DNA from 3 places in the Streptomyces sp. NPDC048420 genome. Region 3 is predicted to be linked to each of the others. Evidence: riboswitches for the same ligand, from Rfam matches in the RefSeq annotation. Region 3 holds a riboswitch; each other region holds the start of a gene.
What was found. Region 3 has a riboswitch for thiamine pyrophosphate ahead of thiC (phosphomethylpyrimidine synthase ThiC). Riboswitches for the same ligand answer to the same signal wherever they lie in the genome.

Region 1: another riboswitch for thiamine pyrophosphate. It lies ahead of AB0D34_RS20205 (thiamine ABC transporter substrate-binding protein); the one in region 3 lies ahead of thiC (phosphomethylpyrimidine synthase ThiC).
Region 2: another riboswitch for thiamine pyrophosphate. It lies ahead of thiO (glycine oxidase ThiO); the one in region 3 lies ahead of thiC (phosphomethylpyrimidine synthase ThiC).

The regions. Positions count from the first base shown of each region.
Region 1 is NZ_JBEZKG010000010.1:206,088-215,826, reverse strand. Features, by position in the region: gene rpsB (30S ribosomal protein S2) at 1-111, shown strand, start outside; gene tsf (translation elongation factor Ts) at 270-1,106, shown strand; gene pyrH (UMP kinase) at 1,292-2,050, shown strand; gene frr (ribosome recycling factor) at 2,197-2,754, shown strand; gene AB0D34_RS20220 (phosphatidate cytidylyltransferase) at 2,754-3,908, shown strand; gene AB0D34_RS20215 (glycosyltransferase family A protein) at 4,053-5,261, opposite strand; gene rlmN (23S rRNA (adenine(2503)-C(2))-methyltransferase RlmN) at 5,459-6,565, shown strand; TPP riboswitch at 6,585-6,692, shown strand; gene AB0D34_RS20205 (thiamine ABC transporter substrate-binding protein) at 6,689-7,765, shown strand; gene AB0D34_RS20200 (iron ABC transporter permease) at 7,804-9,405, shown strand; gene AB0D34_RS20195 (ABC transporter ATP-binding protein) at 9,406-9,739, shown strand, end outside.
Region 2 is NZ_JBEZKG010000008.1:208,271-218,009, reverse strand. Features, by position in the region: gene AB0D34_RS16440 (DUF4126 domain-containing protein) at 1-469, shown strand, start outside; gene AB0D34_RS16435 (NAD(P)/FAD-dependent oxidoreductase) at 518-2,020, shown strand; gene AB0D34_RS16430 (hypothetical protein) at 2,041-3,015, opposite strand; gene metF (methylenetetrahydrofolate reductase [NAD(P)H]) at 3,072-3,995, opposite strand; gene thiE (thiamine phosphate synthase) at 4,094-4,744, opposite strand; gene AB0D34_RS16415 (Rv2175c family DNA-binding protein) at 4,839-5,210, opposite strand; gene AB0D34_RS16410 (FAD-dependent oxidoreductase) at 5,339-6,553, opposite strand; gene AB0D34_RS16405 (hypothetical protein) at 6,586-6,936, opposite strand; TPP riboswitch at 6,989-7,101, shown strand; gene thiO (glycine oxidase ThiO) at 7,099-8,256, shown strand; gene thiS (sulfur carrier protein ThiS) at 8,253-8,453, shown strand; gene AB0D34_RS16390 (thiazole synthase) at 8,457-9,251, shown strand; gene pknB (Stk1 family PASTA domain-containing Ser/Thr kinase) at 9,370-9,739, shown strand, end outside.
Region 3 is NZ_JBEZKG010000002.1:289,666-299,404, forward strand. Features, by position in the region: gene AB0D34_RS04050 (DUF5326 family protein) at 1-80, shown strand, start outside; gene AB0D34_RS04055 (helix-turn-helix domain-containing protein) at 484-1,278, shown strand; gene AB0D34_RS04060 (SsgA family sporulation/cell division regulator) at 1,377-1,814, shown strand; gene AB0D34_RS04065 (YibE/F family protein) at 2,068-3,888, opposite strand; TPP riboswitch at 3,960-4,149, shown strand; gene thiC (phosphomethylpyrimidine synthase ThiC) at 4,142-5,950, shown strand; gene AB0D34_RS04075 (hypothetical protein) at 6,042-7,052, shown strand; gene AB0D34_RS04080 (hypothetical protein) at 7,257-8,117, opposite strand; gene AB0D34_RS04085 (metallophosphoesterase) at 8,311-9,375, opposite strand; gene AB0D34_RS04090 (LacI family DNA-binding transcriptional regulator) at 9,576-9,739, opposite strand, start outside.

The DNA of each region.
Region 1 (9,739 bases), on a different contig from region 3:
GCTCCGGCCGCGGAGGCCGCCGAGGCTCCCGCCGCTGAGGCCCCGGCTGCCGAGGCTCCGGCCGCTGAGGCCACCGAGGCCGCTCCGGCCGCGGACGCCGAGCAGGCCTGACCCGTCAGCGTCAGGGGTGACGGCGGGAGCGGGGGCATCAACTCCGCTCCCGCCGTTCACCCGTAGGTCAGCGGAGAGTCGGCGGCCCCGGGCTAGATGGGGGCCGTAGACCCCGTAGATCTTCGATCTTCCAGACTTCGAGAAAGATTCACAGACTCATGGCGAACTACACCGCCGCCGACGTCAAGAAGCTCCGTGAGCTCACGGGCGCCGGCATGATGGACTGCAAGAAGGCGCTGGACGAGGCCGAGGGCGACGTCGAGAAGGCTGTCGAGGCGCTCCGTATCCGAGGCCAGAAGGGCGTCGCCAAGCGTGAGGGCCGCTCCGCCGAGAACGGCGCCGTGGTCTCGATCATCGCCGACGACAACTCCTCCGGTGTCCTGGTCGAGCTGAAGTGCGAGACGGACTTCGTCGCCAAGGGCGAGAAGTTCCAGTCCGTCGCCAACCAGATCGCCGAGCACGTCGCCGCGACCTCCCCGGCCGACCTGGAGGCCCTGCTCGCCTCCGAGATCGAGGCCGGCAAGACCGTCCAGGCGTTCGTGGACGAGGCCAACGCCAACCTCGGCGAGAAGATCGTCCTGGACCGCTTCGCGCAGTTCGCCGACGGCTTCGTGACCGCGTACATGCACCGCACGATGCCCGACCTGCCCCCGCAGATCGGTGTCCTCGTCGAGCTGGACAAGCCGAACGCCGAGGTCGCCCGCGGTGTCGCGCAGCACATCGCCGCCTTCGCGCCGAAGTACCTCTCCAAGGAGGACGTGCCGGCCGAGGTCGTCGAGTCCGAGCGTCGCGTCGCCGAGGAGACCACCCGCGCCGAGGGCAAGCCCGAGGCCGCCCTGCCGAAGATCGTCGAGGGTCGCCTCAACGGCTTCTTCAAGGACGCCACGCTGCTCGGTCAGCCGTACGCGCTCGACAACAAGAAGTCGGTCCAGAAGGTTCTGGACGAGGCCGGTGTCACCCTGAAGCGCTTCACGCGCATCAAGGTCGGCATCTGAGTCCGTACCGCGACACGGTCCCGACCCCGATAGGGTCGGGGGCAGTCCGCGTACGCCGTCACGCACGCGTGCGTGACGGGCAGCAGATCTGACGAGGAGGCCATTGCCGCGCATGGGATGCGAACCAGTTCCCACCGGCAATGGCCTTCTTCGTATGTGTGACACGTGAAAGAAGCGAGAACGCCATGACCACGAAGCCCCAGAAGAGCGACGACGGCAAAGTACGCGGCCGGTTTCTGCTGAAGCTGTCCGGAGAGGCGTTCGCCGGTGGCGGGGGCCTGGGGGTGGACCCCGACGTGGTGCACAAGATCGCCCGTGAGATCGCCGCCGTCGTCCGGGACGGCGCCGAGATCGCCGTCGTCATCGGCGGCGGCAACTTCTTCCGAGGTGCCGAACTCCAGCAGCGCGGCATGGACCGGGCCCGCTCGGACTACATGGGCATGCTCGGCACCGTGATGAACTGCCTCGCCCTCCAGGACTTCCTGGAGAAGGAGGGCATCGACAGCCGGGTGCAGACCGCCATCACCATGGGCCAGGTCGCCGAGCCCTACATCCCGCTGCGCGCCGTGCGCCACCTGGAGAAGGGCCGTGTGGTCATCTTCGGCGCCGGTATGGGCATGCCGTACTTCTCCACCGACACCACCGCCGCGCAGCGCGCCCTGGAGATCGACGCCGAGGCGCTTCTCATGGGGAAGAACGGTGTGGACGGGGTCTACGACTCCGACCCGAAGACCAACCCCGACGCGGTCAAGTTCGACGCCCTCGGATACGGCGAGGTCATCACCCGCGACCTGAAGGTCGCCGACGCCACGGCGGTGACGCTGTGCCGTGACAACAAGCTCCCGATCCTGGTGTTCGAGCTCCTGGCGGAGGGCAATATCGCGCGCGCCGTCAAGGGTGAGAAGATCGGCACGCTTGTGGGTGACCAGGACAGCCGGGACTGAACGCAGATGTCCCCGGTCCCTGACCGGGGGATGGACAATGTCCTGCCGGTCGGGAACCGTGCAGGAAGAAGACGCGACGCAGCCGGCCGCCGCCCCACGCATACGGAACAGCAGCCGGGCCTACTCAAGACACGCAGGAGCAAGTGGTGATCGAAGAGACCCTCCTCGAGGCCGAGGAGAAGATGGAGAAGGCCGTCGTGGTCGCCAAGGAGGACTTCGCCGCGATCCGCACCGGGCGTGCGCACCCGGCGATGTTCAACAAGATCGTGGCCGACTACTACGGCGCGCCGACGCCGATCAACCAGCTGGCTTCGTTCTCCGTGCCGGAGCCGCGCATGGCCGTGGTGACCCCGTTCGACAAGACCGCGCTGCGCAACATCGAACAGGCGATCCGCGACTCCGACCTGGGAGTCAACCCGAGCAACGACGGCAACATCATCCGCGTGGTGTTCCCCGAGCTCACCGAGGAGCGCCGCCGCGACTACATCAAGGTCGCCAAGGCCAAGGCCGAGGACTCGCGCGTGTCCATCCGCTCGGTCCGCCGCAAGGCCAAGGACGCGATCGACAAGCTCGTCAAGGACGGCGAGGTCGGCGAGGACGAGGGCCGCCGTGCGGAGAAGGAGCTCGACGACGCGACGCACAAGTACGTCGCCCAGGTGGACGAGCTCCTGAAGCACAAGGAAGCGGAGCTGCTCGAGGTCTGATGAACGACTCTTCCTGGGCGACTCCGCCACACGCCGGGTACTGGGGGCCGTCCGACCAGGGGCCTGTCCAGGGGGCTGCCCCGGCGGGCCCCGCGTACGATGCGCATGACGCGCAGCACACTCGCCCCATGCCCATCGTGCCCGACGGACCCGCCGTACCCCGATACGGCGACGACCAGGATGACGAACGGGGGGCCGCTCGGCTGAGCGGTCCCTTGCTCCGGGACGATACGTTCCGAGACCAGACCAGCTCGGCGCAGCCCCAGGTGGCGGCGCCGCAGACGCAGAATCCGGAGCCCATGCCCGACGCCTCGCAGCCGGCACCCGCGCCGCAGAAGAAGAGCGCGGGGCGGGACCTGGGTGCGGCCATAGGGGTCGGGGTCGGGCTCGGCGCGGTGATCGTGGCCTCGCTGTTTTTCGTCAAGGCCGTGTTCGTCGGCGTGATAGTGGTCGCCGTCGTCGTGGGTCTGTGGGAGCTGACCGGCAGGCTTCAGGAGCGCAAGGGCATCAAGGCGCCGCTCGTGCCGCTGGCGCTCGGCGGGGCCGCGATGGTCGTCGCCGGGTACGTCCGGGGCGCCGAGGGGGCCTGGGCCGCCATGGCGCTCACGGCGCTCGCGGTCCTCGTCTGGCGGATGACGGAACCGCCGGAGGGCTACCTCAAGGACGTCACGGCAGGTGTCTTCGCCGCGTTCTACGTCCCGTTCCTGGCCACGTTCGTCGCGATGATGCTGACGGCCGAGGACGGGGCGGCCCGGGTCCTCATGTTCCTTCTGCTGACCGTGGTGAGCGACACCGGCGCGTACGCCGTCGGCTGGCGCTTCGGCACCCACAAGCTCGCGCCGCGCATCAGCCCCGGCAAGACCCGTGAGGGCCTGGTCGGAGCGGTGGCGTTCGCGATGGTGGCGGGCGCGCTGTGCATGGAGTTCCTGATCGACGACGGCGAGTGGTGGCAGGGTCTGCTCCTGGGCATCGCGGTCGCGGCCAGTGCGACGCTGGGTGACCTCGGCGAGTCGATGATCAAGCGGGACCTCGGCATCAAGGACATGGGCACACTGCTGCCGGGTCACGGCGGCATCATGGACCGCCTGGACTCGTTGCTGCCGACGGCTCCGGTGGTGTGGCTGCTGCTGGTGCTGTTCGTGGGGTCCGGCTGACGTCGCAAGTGCGGTTTTCCGGCCCCCGTCCTGTTCAGGGCGGGGGCCGCGTCGGTTGCGGACGGGGAGCGGGCTGAACCGGCGGTTCGGTGTGGACCCGCGACGTCCGCCGACGCGGGCGTCTTCGGACATGCCCTGGAGGGATCACCTGCGGGCGCGGATCCGCCGGAGGCGTCTGCGGACCTTCCGCGCCGTCCGCCGGGCGGCCGACGGGCGCGGCTTCGACGAGGGCATGACACGCCGAGTGCCAGACCAGTCCGGTACGGTCACCGCGTACGCGTGATCTGGGATTCTCACCAGCCGGTCACGGAAATGCGGATAGACGAGGTGCAGCCGACCGGTTCGGCCGTGCCGGGCCACTCCCGGCACCGTCTTGGCCCGGACGAATTCCAGGATGTTCTTCAACGGATCCAGCTTGCCCGTGGCGACACAGGTGAGAATCAGCCGCTCGCCGACCTTTATTCGGTCAGAGACGCCTCGGGTCCAGTACGCCGCCATCGGAGCGGCCAGTTCCATTCTGTGCAGCTGCTCGCTTTCCGGCTGTTTCAGCAGAGCCGGGCCGAATTGCTGTAAGAGCCCGACGGTGAAGGGCCTGACCATCAGCTGATCGCGCTTTGCGCCGGGCGGCACGAGTCTCGCGATCAGTTCCATCAGCGCGTGGATCGCGGCGAAGCGGGCCATGTAGTCGCCCCTGCGGGTCGCATGGTTGCCGTCGTCGCGGTTGACCAGGTAGTAGCAGACGTAGTCGGCGACGACGGACACGCCGTTGCCGCGCAGATACGCCTCCATGGTGAAGAGCGCGTCCTCGCCGGTGGTGAGGGTTTCGTCGAACCTGAGTCCCAGCCGCTGGATCAGTTCCCGCCGGAACAGCTTCTGGGCGCTCAGCGTGAAGATGACCATCGACGTGGCGACGTCGGCGTGCTCCAGGGTGCGGCCGAACATCGACCTCGGGACACCGCGGTTGACGCCCTCCATCTTGCCGAGCACCACATCCGTGCCGGCCCGGTCGGCCATCGCGACCAGCCGCTCCAGGGCTTCGTCCCCGAGGTGGTCATCGGCGTCCAGAAAGAACACATAGCGGCCGCGGGCCAGCTCCAGGCCGACATTGCGCGGGCCGCTGGGGCCGCCGGAGTTGGCCTGCCGCACCACCCTGGTGGGCACCTTCGACGCGGCGGCGAATTCCTCCAGGTATTCCCCCGTGCCGTCGCTCGACCCGTCGTCGACGGCGACGATCTCCATTCGGTCGGCGCCCAGTGACTGAGACTCGACCGATTCCAGACAGCGAACGAGATAGGGCATGGCTTGATATGCGCCGACGATTACCGTGACATCGGGCTCAGGTTGGCTATTCATCAAAGACCGAGACAACCGGGTCTGAACATTGGTTGTCTGGAACTTAAGAATCCGGTTATTGTTACCGGTAGGAAACCTTCCGATTGGTTACAGGAGAGGGCCGCGATGAGCTCGCACCCGCTGAGGCGGGCCGTCGCAGCGACCGCCCGTCGCCGCTGTGAGGGTCACTCATTCGGATCTGCGACACTGGTACAGCCATGCCTAAGCCCGGAGAACTCACTTTCGTCGCCCCCCGCGGAGCCAAGAAGCCGCCGCGGCACCTTGCCGATCTCACGCCCGCCGAGCGTAAGGAGGCTGTCGCTGAGATCGGGGAGAAGCCGTTTCGTGCCAAGCAGCTCTCGCAGCACTACTTCGCGCGGTACGCGCACGATCCGGCGGAGTGGACGGACATCCCGGCCGGGGCGCGCGGCAAGCTGCAGGAGGCGCTGCTTCCCGAGCTGATGACCGTCGTACGGCATCTGTCGACCGACCAGGGGACCACGCGCAAGACGCTGTGGCGGCTGTTCGACGGGACGCTCGTCGAGTCGGTGCTCATGCGGTACCCGGACCGGGTGACCATGTGCATCAGCTCGCAGGCGGGCTGTGGCATGAACTGTCCCTTCTGTGCCACCGGCCAGGCGGGGCTGGACAGGAATCTGTCCACCGCCGAGATCGTCCATCAGATCGTCGACGGGATGCGGGCGCTGCGGGACGGGGAGGTGCCGGGCGGGCCCGCGCGGCTCTCCAACATCGTCTTCATGGGGATGGGTGAGCCGCTCGCCAACTACAAGCGGGTCGTCGGCTCCATCCGTGCGCTCACCGATCCCGCTCCTGACGGGCTCGGGCTCTCGCAGCGGGGCATCACCGTGTCGACCGTCGGGCTCGTCCCCGCCATTCACCGGTTCGCCGACGAGGGCTTCAAGTGCCGGCTCGCGATCTCCCTGCACGCCCCCGACGACGAACTGCGCGACACCCTCGTCCCCGTGAACACGCGGTGGAAGGTGCGCGAGGTCCTCGACGCCGGGTTCGACTACGTCGAGAAGAGCGGGCGTCGGCTGTCCATCGAGTACGCCCTCATCCGGGACATCAATGACCAGGCCTGGCGTGGTGACCGACTCGGGCGGCTGCTCCGGGGCAAGCCCGTCCACGTCAACCTCATCCCGCTGAACCCGACCCCCGGCTCCAAGTGGACCGCCTCCCGGCCCGAGGACGAGAAGGCCTTCGTCGAGGCGATCGCCGCCCATGGTGTGCCGGTGACGGTTCGGGACACCCGTGGTCAGGAGATCGACGGGGCCTGCGGCCAGCTCGCGGCCACCGAACGGTAGTCTGAGGGACGTACATCTTCATATCCGACAGGGGAGCGCCACAGCGCTGAGAGTGCGGCCATCGGGCCGCAGACCCTCTGAACCTCGCCCAGGTCATTCTGGGTAGGAAGTTCGGTCATCACCGTGAACAACAAGAAGTTCCTTGCTGCCGTCGTCGGCCTCGGCCTGGTCACGCTGTCCGCGTGCGGGTCGTCGTCCTCCGGCTCGGAAGGTTCCGAAAGCGCCGACAAGACCGTCACGCTCGTCAGCCACGACTCGTGGGCCGTCTCCAAGAGCGTCCTCGCCGACTTCGAGAAGAAGTCCGGTTACAAGGTCAGGGTCCTGGAGGACGGCGACGCCGGGCAGGCTGTCAACAAGGCCATCCTCACCAAGGACAACCCCCAGGGCGACGTCTTCTTCGGCGTCGACAACACCCTGCTGTCCCGCGCGCTCGACAACGGCCTCTTCCAGTCGTACGAGGCGAAGGGCGCCGACCGGATCAGGGCGGGGTACCGGGTCGACGGGGACAAGGTCACGCCCATCGACACCGGTGACATCTGCGTCAACTACGACAAGGCCTGGTTCACGGAGCACAAGGTCCAGCCGCCGACGTCGTACGACGATCTGATCAAGCCCGCGTACAAGAACCTCCTCGTCACCGAGAACGCCTCCACCTCCTCGCCGGGGCTCGGGTTCTTGCTCGGGAGCGCCGCGAAGTACGGCGACGACGGGTGGCAGGGCTACTGGAAGAAGCTCAAGGGCAACGGCGTCAAGGTCGTCGACGGCTGGGAGCAGGCCTACAACGAGGAGTTCTCCGGCTCGGCCGGCGGCAAGAAGGCCAAGGCGGACCGGCCGCTCGTCGTGTCGTACGCCTCCTCGCCGCCCGCCGAGGTGATCTACGCCGATCCGAAGCCGACGACCGCGCCCACCGGGGTCGCCGACGGCACCTGCTTCCGGCAGATCGAGTACGCCGGGCTGCTCAGCAACGCCAAGAACAGCAAGGGCGGCAAGGCGTTCCTGGACTTCCTGCTCACCAAGGAGTTCCAGCAGGACATGCCGCTCAACATGTTCGTCTATCCGGTGGTGCAGGGGGCTTCGGTGCCCGCCGAGTTCACCGAGTACGGCCCGCAGGCCAAGGATCCCGAGACCATGGATCCCGCGAAGATCGCCGAACACCGAGACGACTGGGTCAAGTCGTGGACCTCGCTCGTACTGAAGTAGCCACCCGGCGCAAGGGGAGCGCGGCGCGGCTCGGGCTCATGGCCGTGCCCGTCGCGTTCTTCGCCGTCTTCTTCGCCTATCCCGTCGCCGCGATCGTCAAGCGCGGCCTCGACACCGACGGGACCTGGCAGTTCGGCCGGATCCTCGATGTCCTGACCCAGCCGGACATCCGGCACGTCCTGTGGTTCACCACCTGGCAGGCGCTCGCCTCCACCGCGCTCACGCTGCTGGTCGCGCTCCCCGGTGCGTACGTCTTCGCGCGCTTCGACTTCCCGGGCAAGCAGGTCCTGCGGGCCGTGGTGACCGTTCCCTTCGTGCTGCCGACGGTCGTCGTCGGTACGGCCTTCCTGGCGCTCGTCGGGCGCGGTGGGCTGCTGGACGAGCTGTGGGGCGTACGGCTCGACACCACCGTGTGGGCGATCCTGCTCGCGCACGTCTTCTTCAACTACGCGGTCGTCGTACGCACGGTGGGCGGGCTGTGGGCGCAGCTGGACCCCCGGCAGTCGCAGGCCGCGCGGATGCTGGGCGCGTCCCCGTGGAAGGCCTGGCGCACGGTCACCCTGCCCGCGCTCGCGCCCGCAGTGGCCGCCGCCGCACTGATGGTCTTCCTGTTCACCTTCACCTCCTTCGGTGTCGTCCAGATCCTCGGCGGGCCGACCTTCTCCACCCTCGAAGTGGAGATCTACCGGCAGACCTCCGAGATCTTCGACCTCTCCACGGCCGCCGTGCTGACGCTGATCCAGTTCGTCGCGGTGGGCGCGGTCCTCGCCCTGCACGCGTGGACCGTACGGCGCCGGGAGACCGCGCTGCGGCTCGTGGACGCGTCCGGCACCGCCCGGCGGCCGCGCGGGGCGGGGGAGTGGGGGCTGCTGGCCGGGGTGGTGGCGAGCATCGCCGTACTCCTGCTGCTGCCGCTCGCCGTGCTGGTCCAGCGGTCGCTCGACGCCCCGGACTTCGGCTACTACCGGGCGCTGACCCACAGCGACGGCGGGGTGTTCCTCGTCGCGCCCATCGAGGCGATCGGCAACTCGCTGGAGTACGCCCTCGCCGCGACCGCCCTCGCCGTGGTGATCGGAGGTCTCGCGGCCGCTGCGCTCACACGACGGGACGCGGGGCGGTTCGTACGGGGCTTCGACGCACTGCTGATGCTGCCGCTCGGGGTGTCCGCGGTGACCGTCGGCTTCGGGTTCCTGATCTCCCTCGACGAGCCGCCGCTGGACCTCAGACAGTCCTGGCTGCTGGTGCCGCTCGCGCAGGCGCTGGTCGGGGTGCCGTTCGTCGTGCGGACGATGCTGCCCGTGCTGCGGGCCGTGGACCACCGGCTGCGGGAGGCCGCGGCCGTGCTCGGGGCCTCGCCCTGGCGGGTGTGGCGGGAGGTCGACCTGCCGATGGTGCGGCGGGCGCTGCTGATCGCGGCGGGCTTCGCCTTCGCCGTGTCGCTGGGGGAGTTCGGGGCGACCGTGTTCATCGCACGGCCCGACAACCCGACGCTTCCGGTCGCCGTGGCGCGGCTGCTCGGCCGCGCCGGTGACCTCAACTACGGCCAGGCGATGGCCCTTTCGACCGTCCTGATGGTGGTGTGCGCGGTGGCGCTGCTGGTGCTGGAGCGGCTGCGGACGGATCGGACCGGGGAGTTCTAGATGCTGCTGAGCCTTCAGGACGCGACCGTACGGTTCGGTGGGCGGGCCGTCCTCGACGGGGTCGGGCTCGATGTCGCCGAGCACGAGATCGTGTGCGTGCTCGGGCCGAGCGGGAGCGGCAAGTCGACGCTGCTGCGGGCGGTGGCCGGGCTCCAACCGCTCGATGCCGGGCGGGTGTTGCTGGACGGACGGGACCAGGCCGGGGTGCCCGCGCACAAGCGCGGGGTCGGGCTGATGTTCCAGGACCATCAGCTGTTCCCGCAGCGGGACGTGGGTGCCAACGTGGCCTTCGGGCTGCGGATGCACGGCACCGCGCGGCCCCGACAGGACGCGC
Region 2 (9,739 bases), on a different contig from region 3:
CGCGGGCGTGCTGTTCTTGTGCGAGGCGGTGGCGGACAAGATCCCGTACGTCGACTCCGCGTGGGACTCGGTCCACACGGTGGTCCGTCCGGTGGCCGGCGCCTGGGTCGGCGCCCTGCTGGCCGGCCAGAGCGGTTCGCTCAACGACGTGGTCGCGGGCCTGGTGGGCGGTTCGACGGCCCTTGCCAGCCACACGGTCAAGGCGGGCACCCGCATGGCCGTGAACACCTCCCCCGAGCCCTTCAGCAACATCGTCCTGAGCCTGGCCGAGGACCTCGGCGTGGGCGGCATCGTCACGTTCGCGATGTTCCACCCGACGGCAGCGGCGATCATCGCGGGCGTCCTGCTGGTGGCGGGGCTGGTGGTGCTGTTCTTCCTGATCTCCCGGATCAGGAGGTTCCGACGCCGAAGGGCGCAGCGCCGGGAGGAGAAACGCCTCGCGGCGCTGGTGGGTCGACCGCCCGGCTGACGGTGGGCGTCGGCCGGAGTGTCAGTGGCGGCCGATAAAGTCGCAGGCATGGCAAGGATTGCGGTGATCGGCGCCGGGATGGGCGCGATGGCGGCCGCCGCCCGGCTGGCCGTCGCGGGCCACCGGGTGGCGGTGTACGAGCGTACGGAGACGTACGGCGGAGCGGTGCGCCGCTTGGAGCGGGACGGCTTCGCCTTCGACACCGGCCCCGGACTGCTGACGCTCCCCGCGGTCTACCGCGATCTGTTCGTCAAGACCGGCAAGGAGCCCCTGGAGTCGGTCGTCGATCTGGTCCAGGTCGATCCGTCGTCGCGGCACGTGTTCGCGGACGGCACCGAGGTCTCCCTGCCGAACGCGTCCCGCGCGGGAGTGGTGGCCGCTCTGGACCAGGCCCTCGGCGCGGGCGCCGGCGCACGCTGGGGCGACTTCCTGATCCGGGCCCGCGAGGCCTGGGACCGCACCCGCAGACCGCTCCTGGAGGAGCCGCTGTGGCCGAACTGGTCGGTGCTGATGCGCGAGCCCTACCCGGCGGTGCCGCACAAGCGACTGCTGCGCACCCGTCGGGCCTGCACCCTGTACGAGATCGGCGCCTGGGAGCTGCGCGACCCCCGTCTCGCGGCCCTGCTGGACGGCTACGCGCTCGCGTACGGCGTCGACCCCGGCACCGCTCCGGCGAGCGCCGCCATCCTGCCGTACATGGAGCATGCCTTCGGGACCTGGTATGTCCGGGGCGGCATGCGGGAGTTGGCGCGGGCGGTTCACGAGCGGTGCGTCCAGCGCAGGGTCGAGTTCCACTTCGGCGCCGAAGTGACCGGGGTGCTGGAGAAGGACGGCCGCACGTCAGGTGTCGAACTCGCCGACGGGACGGTGGTGGAGGCGGACACCGTCGTCGGCACGGGTCCCTGGCGACTGCGCAGGCTCGTGCCGAGGCGCGAGCTGTACGGCGCGAAGGACGTCCCCCCGGACGCCGAGGATCTGCACACGGGCCGGGTCGTGGTGTGCCTCGCCCTGCGCGGAGCACGGGAGCCGGACGCCGTGCACCGCACGGTGGTGTACGGCCCCGACCCGGAGGGCGAGCTGTCCGAGTTCGCACACGGGGAACTGCCCGAGCCCACCGTGCGGATCGACCGGCCGGACGACCCCGCTCTGCGCCCCGACGAGGAGCACGAGTCCATGGTGCTGACGGCGACGGTGGCGTCCGGAGCAGCCTACGACTGGACGGCCCCCGGGGCCGCCGACGCCTTCGCGGAGAAGATGGTCACCGCCGCCGAGCGCGCGATGCCGGGGCTGCGGGAGCGAATCCTGTGGCGCGAGGTGCGGACACCCGTGCACACCGAGCGGGAGACGGGGGCCGAGGGCGGCGCCGTCCCCCCGCCCTCCCTGGCGGGCGGCGAAGGCACCCTGCATCCGTCCAACAGCACCGCTGTACCGGGCCTGTTCACGGCCGGAGGCTGGTCGCACCCCGGCGGTGGGCTCCCCCACGCCGGGATGTCGGGTGCGCTGGTCGCCGGACTGATCGTGGAGGGGCCGGAGTTCCGCGGCTCTCAGTGAGGTGAGGGAGCCGCTCCGGGTCAGAAGCGGTACTGCTCGTCGTACCCCTGGCCCTGGTTCTGCTGCCCCTGGCCGCTGTTGTCCTGGTAGTACTGCTGCTCCTGCGGGAGTTCGGCGCCGTACTCGTCGGTGCGCTGCTGCGGCACCCACACCCCGCCGGCCGGGGTCTCGCCGTACCCGGCGTACTGGTCTTGGCCGTAGCCCTGCTGGACGAACTGCTGCTGGCCGCCGTAGGAGGTGTCGTAGGACCCGGCGCCATAGGTCTGGGTGCCGATGTACGGGTCCGAGTAGGCGGCGTACTGCTGCTGCCCGGACTGGTCGTACCCGTACTGCTGCTGGTCGTAGCCGGTGTAGCCGTCGTAGCCGTACGACTGGTCGGCGGCCGCCGTGGCGTACTGGTCCTGGGTCTGGCCCGCGGCCGCGTAGGACTGGTCGCCGGCGTAGGTGGCATCGCTGTATATGCCGTAGGAGCCGGTGTCCTCGGGCATGGGCTGCGGCTCGTAGACCGCCGTGGACTCGGCGGCCGTCGGGGCGGCGGAGCGCGCGGGGGTGAAGACGTCGTCGCGGTCGTAGTCGTCGTGATCGTAACCGGCGGTGTCCGGGCGGCCCTGGTCGTACGAGGCCTCGTCGCCGTAGGCCGCCGGGTCACCCGATTCCAGGTCGGTGACCTCCAGGGAGGGCTCCTCGCGGCCGCGTTCCCGACGGCTCTTCTTGCCGCCGGTCAGACCCTCCAGCGCGGCCGGCGGGTTGACCGCCCAGCCCTGCTCGAAGCCACGACGGAACGACAGGGTGACGTAGGTCTGGCCGACCGCGAAGGCGATCGCGCCGAGCCCGATGACGACGACCTGCGAGATCAGCACGCCGAGGACCACGCCGAGGAAGCCGACGAAGGCGAGCACCCGCCAGCGCAGCCGCGCCTTGTACTGCAGCAGCACCTCGCCCAGCAGCCACAGCGCGACGAATCCGAACGCGATGTAGAGGACCGTCCAGCCCATGTACGCCCCTCTCCCAGTGACCGCTACGCAGTGTGTCGTATGTCCGTGCGGCAGGTCTAGGCCTGCGGTGGATGGTGCAGACCCAGGTTTTCGTAGATTTCCAGCGATGCCGTGGAGTTGTTGAGCGTGATGAAGTGCAGTCCGGGCACTCCCTCGGACAGCAGCCGCGCGCAGAACTCCGTGGCGAACTCGATTCCGATCGAGCGTACAGCGGCCGGATCGTCCTTTGCTGTGAGGATCCGCTCTTTCAGGGCGGAGGGGATGATCGCATTACTGAGCTGCGGAAGCCGCTCCAGCATCCGCACGCTGGTCACGGGCATGATCTCCGGGATGACGGGCGTCGCGCAGCTCGCGGCGTCGACTCGGTCACGCAGCCGCAGATAGGACTCCGGCTGGAAGAACATCTGGGTGATGGCGTAGTCGGCGCCCGCGCGGCACTTGTCGACGAAGTGCGTGACGTCGCTGTCCCAGTCGGCGGAGCGCGGGTGCATCTCCGGGAAGGCGGCGACACCGACACAGAAGTCGCCCGACTCCTTGATGAGCCGGACGAGTTCGGCGGCGTAGGTCAGGCCTTGGGGGTGGGCCACCCAGTCGGCCATGGGGTCGCCGGGCGGGTCGCCGCGCACGGCCAGGATGTTGCGGATCCCGGCGTCGGCGTACTGGCCGATGATGTTGCGCAGTTCCGCGATGGAGTGGTTGACCGCGGTGAGGTGGGCGACCGGGGTCAGGGTGGTGTCCGCGACGATCTGCTGGGTCTCCTTGACGGTGCCCGCACGGGTGGAGCCGCCGGCGCCGTAGGTGACGGAGACGAAGTCCGGAGCGACCGCCTCGACCCTCCGGAGCGCGCTCCACAGATTCCGCTCGCCCTTGGGGGTCTTGGGCGCCGAGAACTCGAAGGAGTACGTCATCTTGCCCGTGGCGAGCATGTCGCGCACAGTGCGCGCGCGGTCAGTCCTGGTGGATGCGGTTCCGAGGGCCATACCGGAAGGTTAGTCAGGGGGCGGCGGCCACCCAACCGGATCAGGGAAATTTGCCCGGATTGTCGACTTGTTGTCCACCCCTCGGACACCTGGACCGGTTACAGCGTGTGCCGGAGCCGCTTCGCGAACTCCGCGGCGGCCGCGCCCGGGTCGTCCGCCTCGGTGATCGCCCGCACGACCACGACCCGGCGGGCGCCGGCCTCCAGGACCTCGTCGAGGTTGCCGAGGTCGATGCCGCCGATGGCGAACCAGGGCCGGTCGGTGCCGAGGGCGGCTGTGTACCGGACCAGGTCGAGGCCGGGGGCGTGCCGACCGGGCTTGGTGGGGGTCGGCCAGCAGGGGCCGGTGCAGAAGTAGTCCACGCCGTCCTGGACCGCGGCCGCGGCGGCCTCCTCCTCGGCGTGCGTGGAGCGGCCTATGAGGATGTCGTCGCCGAGGATCGCGCGGGCGGCGGGGACAGGGAGGTCGCCCTGGCCGAGGTGCAGCACCTCGGCCCCGGCCGCGTGGGCCACGTCGGCCCGGTCGTTGACCGCGAGGAGCTTGCCGTGCTGGGCGCAGGCGTCGGCGAATACCTTCAGGTGCTCCAGTTCCTCGGCCGCCTCCATGCCCTTGTCCCGCAGCTGCACGATGTCGACGCCGCCGGCCAGGACCGCGTCCAGGAACTCGGCGAGGTCGCCCTGGCGCTTGCGGGCGTCCGTGCAGAGGTAGACGCGGGCATCGGCGAGCTGGGTGCGGGCGGTGTCGGGCATGCGTGAGTCTCCCCCGGGTCCGGTGGCGTACGGGCCGTGCTCGACCGTGGCCGTGGCCCCGGTGGTCACGGCCCGTACGCCGGTGCTGTTCGGTTCAGACGGCGAGCGCCTGGGCCCGGCGCTTCACCTCCGTGCCGCGATTCTCGCTCAGGGCCTGCGCGGGGGTGCCGGGCAGGCTCTCGTCGGGGGTGAAGAGCCACTCCAGCATCTCTTCGTCGGTGAAGCCGTCGTCCCTCAGGAGCGTCAGGGTCCCGGCGAGGCCCTTGACGACCTTCTGCTCGGCCCCGTCGATGAAGGCGGCGGGGACGTGCAGCGCGCGGTTCTCACCACGGCGTACGGCGATGAGCTGGCCCTCCTTGACCAGCTGCCGCACACGCGTCACCTCGACGTCGAGCATCTCCGCGATGTCGGGGAGGGTGAGCCAGGCGGGAACGAGTGCATCGGTTTTTGCGTCAATCTCGGTCACGGGATTAAGCGTGCCATCCCGCACTGACAGTCGGAAGCCGGGGCGCCTCCGGCGGGGGCCGATGGGAGGAGCTTCGACTCCGGCAATGGCCTGCCGGGCACCGGTCACGCCCGCGCCGACGACCCCGCCTACGCCGTCGCCGCCTTCAGCGGCCTCGCCGGGTCCGTCAGCAGGTCCGGGGCCATCTCCGTGCCCGCCTCGATCAGGCGGCGGCCCTGGGCCAGGTCGCGGGGGCGGCCCACGGCCAGGAGGGCCACCAGCCGGTTCTCCCGGAGCCAGCACACCGTCCAGGCGGGTCCGGACGGCTCGCCGCGCCACAGGGTCGTGTCGGCGGACGCGTGATGGCCCGCGTACTGGACGAAGCGGCCGAACTGCTCGGACCAGAAGTACGGGACCGGGTCGTAGACCGTGGGGGTCTCGCCCAGGATGTCCGCGGCCACCGTGCGCGGGCCCTGGAGGGCGTTGTCCCAGTGGTGGACCAGGAGTCGCTCGCCGTACCTCCCCGAGGGGAAGGAGGCGCAGTCGCCGACCGCGTACACGTCCGGCGCGGAGGTGCGCAGCCGGTCGTCGGCGACGACCTCGCCCTGTGCCCCGAGCTCGATGCCCGAACCGGCGAGCCAGGCCGTGGCGGGCCGGGCGCCGATGCCGACCACGACGGCGCCCGCGGCCACCCGGGAGCCGTCGTCGAGGACGACCTCGCCGGGCTCGACACGCGCCACACGCGCGTGGGTGCGCAGAGTGGCGCCCGCATCGGCGTACCAGGCGGCCATCGGGGCGGCGACCTCGGCGGGCAGCGCGCCCGCGAGCGGCCGGTCGGCGGCCTCCACGACCGTCACCGCGCAGCCCGCCTCGCGCGCGGCGGTGGCGAACTCGGCGCCGATCCAGCCGGCGCCGACGACCACGATGTCGTGCTGCCGGGAGAGCACCGGCCGCAGCCGCTCGGCGTCGTCCAGAGTGCGCAGCAGATGCACGCCGGGCACGCCCTCGGTGCCGGGCAGCCGGATCGGTTCGGCGCCGGTGGCGAGGACCAGGACGTCGTAGGGCACCGGACCGTCGGCCGTGTCCAGCTCATGCCCCGAAGGGCGTACCCCGAGCACCTCGCGGCCGAGCAGCAGCTCGATGCCGAGGGCCTCGAAGTCCACGTCGAAGGCGGAGCCCTCGGCCTTGCCGAGCAGGACCGCCTTGGACAGCGGCGGCCGGTCGTACGGCTGGTGGGGTTCCGCGCCGATCACCGTCACGGTGCCCTTGAAGCCCTGTTCGCGCAGGGCGACCGCGGTCTGTACCCCCGCCATGCCCGCGCCGACCACGACCACCCGCCGCTGCGCCCGCGTCTGCTCGCTCATTTGATCACCATAGTCAGCTGACAATGAGTCAGTCAGGAGTCGTGGGGCGTGACCTGCTCCACAACGCTCGTCCCGCTACCGGACTGCGACTCCCACTCCCACGTCTCCTGGAGCCGCACCCGGCCGTCGGCGAGCTCCACGACCGTCGAGACACAGTGCCCGGAGGACGTCGTCCCGTCGTGCTTGAGCTGCACGTACCGGAAGTCGAGACGGTCCCCCGCGCGCGTGCCGACCAGATGCCCGCGTACGACGTCGCCGCCCGCGTACTCGGCCCAGATCTCCCCGCCCTTCTCGTGGTACGTGAACCGGGTGCGGGTGCCCACCTGGCCCGGCGCCTGGTCGGCGACAGGGGCGAGGACGAGACCGTCGAGCGAGCGTGCCACGGAGAGAGGCTCCCTTACTGAGACCTGGGGCGTCGGGCTAGGGTGGCCAACGTAGAGCACTCGCGGGAGCCCGGACGCACCGGGCTGAGAGGGAGGCTGGGCGGCCTCCGACCGTACGAACCTGATCCGGGTCATGCCGGCGAAGGGAGGGGCTGGACGCCCATGTCCTCACGTACGTCAGACGTCCTCGTCGTCGGGGGCGGCATCATCGGCCTGGTCACGGCCTGGCGGGCCGCGCAGCGCGGTCTCACCACGGCCGTCGTGGACCCCGAACCGGGCGGCGGGGCCGCCCAGGTGGCCGCCGGGATGCTGGCCGCGGTCACCGAACTGCACTACGGCGAGCAGACCCTGCTCGGCCTGAACCTCGCCTCGGCCCAGCGCTACCCGGACTTCGCGGCCGAGCTCAGCGACCTGACCGGGCACGACCTCGGCTACCGGCGATGCGGCACGCTCGCCGTCGCCCTGGACGCCGACGACCGCGCGCATCTGCGTGAACTGCACATGCTGCAGCGGCAGTCGGGACTTGAGTCGGAGTGGCTGTCGGGGCGGGAGTGCCGGCGCCTGGAGCCGATGCTCGCGCCGGGGGTGCGGGGCGGGCTGCGGGTGGACGGCGACCACCAGATCGATCCGCGGCGCCTCACGCGCGCGTTGCTGGCCGCGTGCGAGCGGGCGGGCGTGGTCTTCCACCGTGTGTGGGCCGAGCGCCTGCGGGTCGTACGGGACCGGGCCGCCGGGGTCACCACGACCGACGGCGAGGAGCTGGGCGCGGGCCAGGTGGTGCTCGCCGCCGGAAGCCTCAGCGGCCGCCTGAAAGGGGTCCCGGAGGCCCTCCTGCCTCCCGTACGGCCCGTGAAGGGTCAGGTGCTGCGTCTGACCGTGCCGCCGCGCCACGCGCCCTTCCTGAACCGCACCGTGCGGGCCGTCGTCCGCGGCAGCCAGGTCTACCTGGTGCCCCGGGAGAACGGCGAGCTGGTGATCGGCGCGACCAGCGAGGAGCTGGGCTGGGACACGACGGTCACCGCGGGCGGGGTGTACGAGCTGCTGCGGGACGCGCACGAGCTGGTGCCCGGGATCACCGAACTGCCGCTCACGGAGACCCGCGCGGGACTGCGCCCGGGCTCCCCGGACAACGCCCCGCTGCTCGGTCCGACGGAACTGCCCGGACTCCTGCTGGCCACCGGTCACTACCGCAACGGCGTCCTGCTGACCCCGGTCACCGGGGACGCCATGGCGCACGTCCTGACCACCGGTGAACTCCCGGAGGTGGCCCGCCCGTTCACCCCGAGGCGTTTCCTTCAGCGCGTGGAGCAGCCGGCATGAACATCTCCGTCAACGGGGAGCCGCGGGAGTTCGCTCCCGGAACGGCTCTCGACACCGTGGTGCGGGCGCTGACCCCGGCGCCCTCCGGGGTCGCCGCCGCGCTGAACGAGACCGTCGTCCCGCGCGCGCAGTGGCCGTCCACGTCCCTCGCCGAGGGAGACCGCGTGGAAGTCCTCACCGCCGTCCAAGGAGGCTGACCCATGGCCGACGATCCCTTTCTCATCGGCGGTACGTCGTTCTCGTCCCGGCTGATCATGGGCACCGGCGGGGCGCCCAGCCTGGATGTGCTGGAGCGGGCGCTGATCGCCTCCGGCACCGAGCTGACGACGGTCGCGATGCGGCGCGTGAACCCCTCGGTGCACGGTTCCGTGCTGTCCGTCCTCACCAGGCTCGGCATCCAGGTCCTGCCGAACACGGCCGGCTGCTTCACCGCCGGGGAAGCCGTCCTGACGGCCCGCCTCGCGCGCGAGGCGCTCGGTACGGAGGTGGTCAAGCTGGAGGTCATCGCCGACGAGCGCACCCTGCTGCCGGACCCCATCGAACTCCTGGACGCGGCGGAGACCCTGGTCGACGAAGGCTTCACGGTGCTGCCGTACACCAACGACGACCCCGTACTGGCCCGCAAGCTGGAGGACGTGGGCTGCGCCGCGATCATGCCGCTCGGCTCGCCGATCGGCTCCGGGCTCGGCATCCGCAACCCGCACAACTTCCAGCTGATCGTGGAGCACGCGCGCGTGCCGGTGATCCTGGACGCGGGGGCGGGTACGGCGTCCGACGCGGCGCTGGCGATGGAACTGGGGTGCGCGGGTGTGATGCTCGCCTCGGCGGTGACCCGGGCCCAGGAGCCGGAGCTGATGGCGCACGCGATGCGGCACGCGGTGGAGGCGGGACGGCTGGCATACCGGGCGGGACGCATCCCCCGGCGGCATTTCGCCGAGGCGTCGTCCCCGGTGCAGGGCAGGGCCGTACTGGATCCGGAGCGTCCAGCGTTCTGAACGCACGTTCGACCTAAGACACGGCCAGGTGCGACCTCCGTCACAGGTCAGCTGCAGTACCGCCGCCAAATCCGCCGAACCGGATGGACTGTCAGCGGCGGCTCGTACACTCGCCTGCGTGGATACGACCCTTCAGGACCCGCTGGTCGGGCAGGTGCTCGACGGCCGCTACCGCGTGGACGCGCGGATCGCGGTCGGCGGGATGGCCACGGTCTACCGGGCCCTGGACACCCGTCTGGACCGCGTGCTCGCGCTCAAGGTGATGCACCCCGCGCTCGCGGCGGACGGGGCCTTCGTCGAGCGGTTCATCCGGGAGGCCAAGTCCGTCGCCCGGCTCGCCCACCCCCACGTCGTGCAGGTCTTCGACCAGGGCACCGACGGATCGTACGTCTATCTCGCCATGGAATACGTCGCCGGCTGCACCCTGCGTGACGTGCTGCGCGAGCGCGGCGCCCTGCAGCCGCGCGCCGCCCTGGACATCCTGGAAC
Region 3 (9,739 bases):
TCTTCGTCGCCCTGGTCGGTGGACTCGTCTACGTCGTACGGAAGTTCATGTCGAGTTCCTCGTCGCGCAGCGACTGGTGAGCGTCCGGAGCGAGCGGGGCGGCCGGTAACAGGAATCACCTGTTCCCTCGGGCGAGGGAAGTTTCCCGTATGGGCCGTATGCGTGCGGTGGCGGACCGTTAAAGTCCGGAATTCGACGCGGGGACGACCCCGCGGGCGGCGTACACCCCCTCCCGTGTTCCCCGCACGGGCTGCCCCCCTCGCGCTCCGGGAGTGACCCTTGGCCACGGTTGACACCGCACCCGTACAGGTTGACCCCTCACTCGTACAGTTCGATGCTCACTCGACGACGGCTCCCGCCCAGACGACGGCTTCGGCACGGCCCACGGCGCCTGCCCAGCCGGCGGCTTCCGTACGGCCGTCAGTACCCGTACGGACACCTGCTCCTGTACGGGCACCTGCCCCGGTACGGCCGACAGCGCCCGTGCAGAGGCATGCGGCGCCCCCCTCCGGGCAGCCCGAACAGACCCACTCGGCGACCCTCATCGGGTCCGTCCAGCGCGCTATGCGGCTCCTCGAATCCGTCGCGGAGCACGAGCAAGGTGCCCCTGCCAAACAACTCGCCCGTGAGACCGGGCTGGCGCTTCCCACGGCGTACCACCTGCTGCGCACCCTCGTGCACGAGGGCTATCTGCGTCGCGACAAGGGCCTGTTCTTCCTCGGTGAGGCGGCCGAGCGACTGAGCAGCAGTGGTGCCGAGCAGAAACGTCGCAGCACCGTCGCCGAGGCGCTCGCGCACTGGCGCGATCTGATCGGCGTACCGGTGTACTACGCGCAGTACAGGGGCGGCGAGATCGAGGTCCTCTGCGTCTCCGACACCCCGGGCATCCCGGCGGTCGAGGAGTGGGCCGACTTCCGCGAGACCGGGCACGCGCACGCCATCGGGCAGTGCCTGCTGGCCCAGCTCGACGAGGAGGCCCGGCGCGACCACCTCGACCGCTATCCCGTGCAGTCCATCACCCCGTACACCGTTCGCGACAGCCACAGCCTGCTCCGGCGTCTCGAACGGACCGCACGGATGGAGCCGGTGATCGAGCGTCAGGAGTACGCGCTGGGGACAGTGTGCGCCGCGATTCCGATCACGGTGGGTAACGCGGCGGCGACCATGGCCATTTCCCTTCCCGTCCATCAGGCGGAGCGGTTGCTGGCCGCAACCCAGCAACTGCAAGAGGAAATCGGGCGTCTGATGGGCTCGCTCGCGATCTCTATCAGTATCTGAAAACTAACTTCTTGTGATCTGCCGTGCACTTTCAGCAAGATGCCACCAGTGTCAGAGGGATCATTCCCGGCCAACTAAGGCAGATGACGGGGTAGGCGATGCGCGAGACCGTACAGGCAGAGGTCATGATGAGCTTTCTCGTGTCGGAGGAGCTCTCCTTCCGCATCCCGGTGGAGCTGCGCTACGAGACCTGCGATCCCTACGCCGTCCGGCTGACCTTCCATCTGCCGGGCGACGCCCCGGTGACCTGGGCCTTCGGGCGGGAGCTGCTGATCGACGGGGTGGGCCGGCCCTGTGGCGAGGGTGACGTACGGGTCTCGCCCTCCGGCCCCGACCTGCTGGGCGATGTGCTGATCAGGCTTCAGGTGGGCGGCGACCAGGCGCTGTTCCGCTCGTCCACGGCGCCGATCATCGCCTTCCTCGACCGCACCGACAAGCTGGTCCCGCTCGGGCAGGAGGCGGCGTTGGCCGACTTCGACACCCACCTCGACGAGGCGCTGGACCGGATCCTGGCGGAGGAGCAGAGCGCGGGCTGACGCGGTGGGGTAGCGAGGTGGCGGAACGCTTCGTCTTGGAGTGGGAGGGTGCAGGAACGCTTCTGCTGCGTGGCGGGTTACCGGGCGCGTGGACTGTGGAGCCGTAGGTGTGCCGGACCGAACGACCAGGTCCCGCGCAGATGGAGGCGCACGGATGCGGCGCGGGCCAGCGTGCCTGCAGGCCGTGCTTCCGTGCCGCGAGCCGGTTTCCTCTCGGAGCCGGGAGCCGACAGCCCTGGCCCGGCGACCTCTCTCAGCGCCTGCGCCGCCGACCCTTTCCGCCCCGGGCCGGAGCCGGTCGGTTGCCGGCTGTCCCCGCGCTCGCGCTCGTTGCCGGTACGGGCGCACCACCCGCCGCCGCCCCCGCTCCGGCCGTCTCCGTCCCCGGCCGGTCGGCAGAGACCACCAGCGCCGCGAGGACCGTGGTGACCGGAACCGAGGCGACCAGGCCGATCGAGCCGATCAGTGTGCGCACGATCTCCTCCGCCACCAACTCGCTGTTGGCGACCGTCCCCACGCTGGACTGGGCGATGGAGAAGAGCAGCAACAGCGGCAGCGCGGCGCCCGCGTAGGCGAGGACGAGCGTGTTGACCACGGACGCGATGTGGTCGCGGCCGATGCGGATACCCGCGCGGTACAGCCCGCGCCAGCCCATCGTCGGGTTGGCCTCGTGCAGCTCCCAGACCGCCGACGTCTGCGTGACCGTCACGTCGTCCAGGACACCGAGCGAGCCGATGATGACACCGGCGAGCAGCAGACCGCTCATGTCGATCGACGGGTACAGCCCGTGGATGAGCCCGGTGTTGTCGTCCGTGTTGCCGGTGAGCGCGGCCCAGCCGATGAACAGCGAGCCGAGGACGCCGATCAGCACCAGGGAGATCAGCGTGCCGAGTACCGCCACGGAGGTTCTGGCCGAGAGGCCGTGGCACATGTAGAGGGCGATCAGCATGATGGCGCTCGACCCGATCACCGCCACGAGCAGCGGGTTCGAGCCCTGCAGGATCGCCGGCAGGACGAAGAAGTTCAGCAGCAGGAAGCTGACGGCCAGTGCGACCAGTGCCATGACACCGCGCATCCGACCGACGACCACGACGGCGAGTGCGAAGATGCCGGCGAGCAGGCCCATCGGGAACCTGCGATTCACGTCGGTGACCGAGTACTGCAGGTCCTTGGGCGCCGAGGGCTCGTACGCGACCACGACCTTCTCGCCCTCGTGCAGCTGCCGCGACTGGTCCGGCTGCACGATCTCCGTGAAGGTACGGCCCTTGTCGTCGCCGGTGTCGACCCGGATCGTCGCCTTCTTGCAGGTGCCGTTCGCCTGCTGCTCGGCGGAGGAGCCCTCGGCAGTGGAGGTGTCCCCGGTCGGGGTCTCCCCGGAGGCGTTCACCGACTTGCAGCTGACGCTCACGACCTTGCTGACGGTGGCCTGCTGGGTCTGCCGGTCGAAGCCGACGCCGGTGCGTTCGTGCGCCGGAGCACCACCGGGCCAGAGCACGACGAGCCCCACCACGACGGCCGCGCCGAAGGGGATCAGGATCGCCGCGATGACCTTGCGAAGGTGCTTGGAGACGGGAGCCGCCGGGCCGTGGCTGTGGGAGTGACCGTGGCCACCACCACCTGATCCGTGGCCGCGGTCACGGCTGCCGCCACTGCCTGATCCGCGGTCGTGGCCGCCACCGCCGGAACCGTCGCCGGATTCATGGCCGTGGTCGTGACCGTCACCACCGCCCGATCCATGACCGTGCCCGTGCCCGTGCCCGTGCCCGTCGCCGGCGCCGTGCCCGTGCCCGTCGGAGCCTTGGCCGTGACCCCCGCCGACACCGGTCCCGTACTCGTGGCGGTGTCCGCCGTCGACCTCGTGCCCCCGGTCGCGCCCCTGCCCGTGCCCGAAGGCATCCCAGCCACCGGTATCAGACCCGCTGGTACGGCTGTCACCGCCGCCGGGCCTGCTTCTGGGCAGACCGCCTGGACCATGGCCCGAAGCAGTACCGGGGCCGTCGCCGGGGCCGCTTCCGTAGCCCGGGCGGCGCGGAGGCTCGGGAGGCGGGTACGGAGGCTGATGCGTCGTGTCCACCGACCGATCATCGCAAGAACGACAGGGGCCCTCTGTTCACCGCGCCCGAATTGCCGCTAGCGTGGTGGCACCTTTGTACACGCGGGAGCTCGGAGCACCGGGCTGAGAGGGCGCTGACCTCCGTCCCAGCGATGTTTCACGTGGAACGTCACGTCAAGCAAGTGACGTTCCCCACGAAACGTCGACAGACGGAAACCGCTGCGTCGACCGCCGAACCTGTTACCGGGTAATGCCGGCGTAGGGAGTAGGTCTCATGACCATCAAGGACGCGCGCACGCCTGCCTCCGAGCAGCACGTCGACCAGCTCGACGAGGAGGCCGGGAAGTCCATCGGCTGGCACAAGGCGTATGTCGAGGGCTCGCGCCCCGATCTGCGGGTGCCGGTCCGCCAGGTGCACCTCACCAACGGGAAGTCGGTCACGCTGTACGACACGTCGGGCCCGTACACCGATCCCCTCACCGAGACCGACGTCCGCCGGGGCCTCGTGCCGCTGAGGGAGAACTGGATCGTCGCCCGCGGGGACACCGAGGAGTACGCGGGACGTCCCGTGCGCCCCGAGGACGACGGGATCAAGCACACCGCACCGCGCGGTGGCCTGCGCAACCTCGACGCGGTGTTCCCGGGGCGGCCACGCCAACCGCGCCGCAGTCGTGACGGCAACGCGGTCACTCAGCTCGCGTACGCACGCCGTGGTGAGATCACACCGGAGATGGAGTACGTGGCCATCCGGGAGAACGTCGAGCCCGAGGTGGTCCGTGAGGAGATCGCCGCGGGCCGCGCGGTGCTGCCGGCGAACGTGAACCACCCGGAGATCGAGCCGATGATCATCGGCAAGCGGTTCCTGGTGAAGGTCAACGCCAACATCGGGAACTCGGCGGTCACCTCCTCCATCGAGGAGGAGGTCGAGAAGATGACCTGGGCGACCCGCTGGGGCGCCGACACGGTCATGGACCTGTCCACCGGCCGCAACATCCACACCACCCGTGAGTGGGTGCTGCGCAACTCCCCCGTCCCCATCGGCACGGTGCCGCTCTACCAGGCGCTGGAGAAGGTCGACGGCCGCGCCGAGGAGCTGACCTGGGAGATCTACAAGGACACGGTCCTCGAACAGGCCGAGCAGGGCGTGGACTACATGACGGTCCACGCGGGCGTGCGTCTGCCGTACGTCCCCCTGACGGCGAACCGCAAGACCGGCATCGTCTCGCGCGGCGGCTCGATCATGGCGGCCTGGTGCCTGGCGCACCACAAGGAGTCGTTCCTCTACGAGAACTTCGAGGAGCTCTGCGAGATCCTCGCCGCCTACGACGTCACGTACTCCCTCGGCGACGGTCTGCGGCCGGGGTCGATCGCGGACGCCAACGACGAGGCGCAGTTCGCGGAGTTGCGCACACTCGGGGAACTCAACACGATCGCCAAGCGTTTCAACGTACAGACCATGATCGAGGGCCCGGGACACGTCCCGATGCACAAGATCAAGGAGAACATCGACCTTCAGCAGGAGATCTGCGATGAAGCTCCGTTCTATACGCTCGGCCCGCTGACCACCGACGTCGCGCCGGCCTACGACCACATCACCTCCGGTATCGGCGCCGCGATGATCGCCTGGTGGGGCACGGCGATGCTCTGCTACGTCACGCCCAAGGAGCACCTGGGCCTGCCCAACCGGGACGACGTCAAGACCGGTGTCATCACCTACAAGATCGCCGCCCACGCGGCCGACCTCGCCAAGGGACACCCGGGCGCCCAGGAATGGGACGACGCTCTCTCCGACGCCCGCTTCGAGTTCCGCTGGGAGGACCAGTTCAACCTCGCCCTGGACCCGGACACGGCCCGCGAGTTCCACGACGAGACCCTCCCGGCCGAACCGGCCAAGACGGCCCACTTCTGCTCCATGTGTGGCCCGAAGTTCTGCTCGATGAAGATCAGCCAAAGCATCACAGAGCGGTTCGGCGGTACGGCTGCTGCGGGGGCGACGGCTGAGGAGGTCGCGGAGGGGATGTTGCAGAAGTCGAAGGAGTTCGCGGCTAGCGGCAATCGCGTGTACCTGCCGCTGGCGGACTGACGTCCGTCGATTGGCGCTGTCCCGGAGCGTGGGTGCCTTCGGGACAGCCACGGCGTGCGTTCGGGGATGAGATGAGGGGGGTGGCGGAGTCTTGATCGTTCTGAAGGCGACGTCCGAGGCGCAGTCGCTGGTGTGGGACGGCGATGATCTGGTCGACGTGGTGGGTGGTGGCCGCCGATGGGGTCCTGATGGCGTGGAGCAGCGTGCCACGGTGCGCCACGCGTTTCCCTTCGACCGAAGCGTCGTCTCCCTGTCCGGTCGCTACTCCGTTGTCTATGCCGAGCGTGGTACCAAGGCACTGCTGTTCGATGGTGATCGGCTCGTCCGTGAGCTGAACCGCAGCTACTACCAAGCTGATGCCTTCGACTATCCGGTGGCCCTCGGGGCGTTGCCGGACGGCCGTGAGGTTCTGGTCCACTGTCCGGAGGAGTACAACGTCCTCGAGATCGAGGATGCGGAGTCGGGAGAGCGGCTCACCAGTGGTGAACGTCATCCCAAGGACGTCTTCCACTCGCGGCTGGCGGTGAGCCCGGGCGGGACACACCTGCTGTCGGCCGGCTGGCTGTGGCATCCGTATGGGGTCGTCGAAGTCTTCGACCTGGCCAGTGCGTTGACCGACCCCGCTGTGCTCGATGGCCGTGGCGTGCTGCCCTTGGACCCGGGCATCGACGCGGAGGTCGTCTCGGCCTGCTGGCTCGATGGTGACCACCTGGCTGTGGCGACCGGGGAGGAGTTTCTCGACGACGAGGAGACGCCTGCCCTGGGCCCACGGCAGTTGGGCGTGTGGTCGCTCTCCGCAAGGCGGTGGATCCATCGCAGCAGAGTCGATTTCAACATCGGCACTCTGATAGCCCGGGGCGACACGGTCGTCTCGCTGTACGGGCATCCGCGGCTGATCGATGTCACGACGGGCGCCGTGGTGGCGGAATGGCCCACCGTGGAGGTATCCCGGAGAGAAGGCAGCTACGGGGTCACGCACATTCCGACGCCCGTTGCCGCCCTGCACCCGGATGGCACCCGCCTGGCCATAGCCCAGCCGGAGAGCATCGCGATCATCGCTCTTCCGGAAAGAAAGGAATCACAACTGCCCACTCAGGACTGAAGCTGCGCTCGATGATGAAGATCTGCCAGGACATCCGCCGTCGCCATGTGTATCTGCCGATCACCGACTGACGCAGGCGAATCGCCGACCGGCGCAGGCGACTTGTCGGCGGACGCAGGCGAACCGTACGCGGGTGGCCAGCGGCCGAGTCTTCGGCTTGCGCTCCCCATGGTGGGGGCGCAAGCCGAGGGGCTGTGCCGGGTGTCACTCCGGCTGGTGTTCCGGCCCCCCGAAGTCCGGGCTGGTGTAGTCCGGGCTGGTGAAACTCGGCCGGGCACCGGAGGCTCCGTCGTCCGGGCTGCTGAAGCCCGGGCGGTCGTAGCCGAGGCTGGGCATCCGGCTGGTCGGTGCGGGCGGTGCCGTGTGGTGCAGTGCGGCGGTGCCGGGGTCGGCCAGGGCCTCCTTGAGGAAGGGGAGGATGCCGCGTTCCAGCAGGGCTTCGCGCCAGGTGTCCCTGGCCCGTGCCACCTCCCCGCTGAGCCCGCCGTAGCCCGCGTCCGACGAGGGCCGGTTGCGCAGGGCGGTGAGCAGCAGGCCCACGGCGGCGACCAGGATCGCGGCCGCGGTCAGGGCGCCGAACACCCAACCGATGGTGATCATGGCGTGGGCGAACGCCGGCGGCGGGCTGAGCATCTGGAGGATGTAACCCACGAGCAGGAAGATCGCCGCTGCGATTCCGGCGAGGACAGGTGTGAGGACTGCGGCGACGGCGACGGCGCCCGCACCGGCGGTCTCAGCGACCTCTCCCATGGTGGTGGCGAGCCCCATCGCTCCCGTGCCCGACTCGGCGGGGCCGGGTTCGTGCACGGACGACAGGGTGGACGGCGCCGGACGGCGCTGTTCCTCGCGGACCTTCACGTAGTGCTGGTACTCGGTCGCCGCGGCCGCCGTGATGAGTGCGGTGGCGTTCAGCGCCATGGTGCGCAGCTGTTCGGGATTCAGCCGCTGTCCGACAGCGGCCAGTTCGGGACGGTGTGGTGCGGAGCGCAGCGCCTCATCGAGGATCCGCTCGTACTCCTGGCGGTCCTCGCTGTGCAGGTGCTGCGGAACGCTGTTCATGTGCATCCCCCGATGCTCCGTAGGGCTTGGGGCTCGCATGCCAACGAGCCGTCGGGCAGAAACGGAGGGGAGCCTGCTACGGATAAGCAGATGGTAGAGCGGCGACGGCACAGGGTGACAGGGGGTTTCCAGAAATTGCCCTCTGGCCTGCGCGGTCTCCGGTCAGTCCGTCATAGGGGAACGACTGCCCTGTGAACGTTCAGATATCCAGGGGCAGTTGCTGGACCAGCAGTTTTCCGGCCATGGTCACCCCACCGTCCATCGCGATGGCCAGTCCGTCGGCGTAGACATGCGGTCCCTCGACCACCGGACCTGATTCGTCCTCGCCGTCCTCGGAGCCCACTTCGCCGAGCAGATAGGGAATCGGGCTGTGCCCGTGAACGATGCGGGTGCCGCCGTACATGTCGAGCAGCGAGCGCACATGGTCGGCGCCGCCTTCGTCGCGGAAGGAGAAGCGCTTGGTGAACTTGCGGAACAGATCCCACACCTCGTCCGCGTCGTTGCGCGTGAGGGTCTCGCGGACGGTGTCGTTGACCGCCTCGATCGAGTCGCCGTAGTCGAGGTAGGCGGTGGTGTCGGAGTGCACGAGCAGATGCCCGTCGACCTCCTCGACGGCGTCAAGCCGTGACATCCACTGCAGGTGGTGGTCCTGGAGGCGGTCCATGTCGGTCTTCTGCCCGCCGTTGAGCAGCCAGGCCGCCTGGAAGGTGGCGGTGCCCGCGCCGGAGTTGACGGGGGTGTCGCCGAACCGCTTGGCGCCGATCAGCAGCAGTTCGTGGTTGCCCATGAGGGCCTTGCAGTAGCCGCCGGCCGCGGCGGCCTCCGCGGACAGGCGCATCACGAGGTCGATGACGCCGATGCCGTCGGGGCCGCGGTCGGTGAAGTCGCCGAGGAACCACAGCCGGGCGGTGCCCGCGCACCAGTTGCCCGCCGCGTCGACGAGGCCCTGCTCCTGGAGCGCGGCCGTCAGCTCGTCGAGATAGCCGTGGACGTCTCCGACGACGAACAGCGGACCGGGGCCGTCCTCCGGCTGCACCGAGGGGTCCGTGGCCGCCTGGAGTCCGTCACCGTGGTGGATGACGGGCAGGTCCTGCTCGGTGGGGGTGTACCCCTCCGGGTACGCCTCCTCATGCGCCGGCACGACGTCGCCGGGGTGCGTGCTGTGGCCGTAGGGACCGGTCTCGTTGACGTACGCGGGCACCCGGAAGTCGCGCAGCACCGCACCGCGCTCCACCTCGGGTCCCTGACCGGCCCCCTGAGTCATCAGACCCCTCCACCATCGCGCCGCATCTGCACCGCTTCGGACTGCCTGGTCGCAGCGGCCCGCGGTGTCGTGGGCCCATCATAGGAATGCGGATCGCGCCATGTGATGACCCAGGGGTGGTGAATCGAAGCAAGACTCCTGTTCACCGCGGCATTCGCCCCGATTGGGCCGGGCTTCGACCCCTGCCCGGCCGCCTTCCGCTACTCCTCCTCGGGCGACCGCGGCGGGCTGACCGTCGTGCGCGGGGCCCGCCGCTGGGACGAGGTGCGCACGATCAGCTCCGTCGGTATCACCTGCTCGACCGGTTGGTCCGATTCGACCCCCTCGATGGCATCGATGAGGAGCTGGATCACGGCCGTGCCGA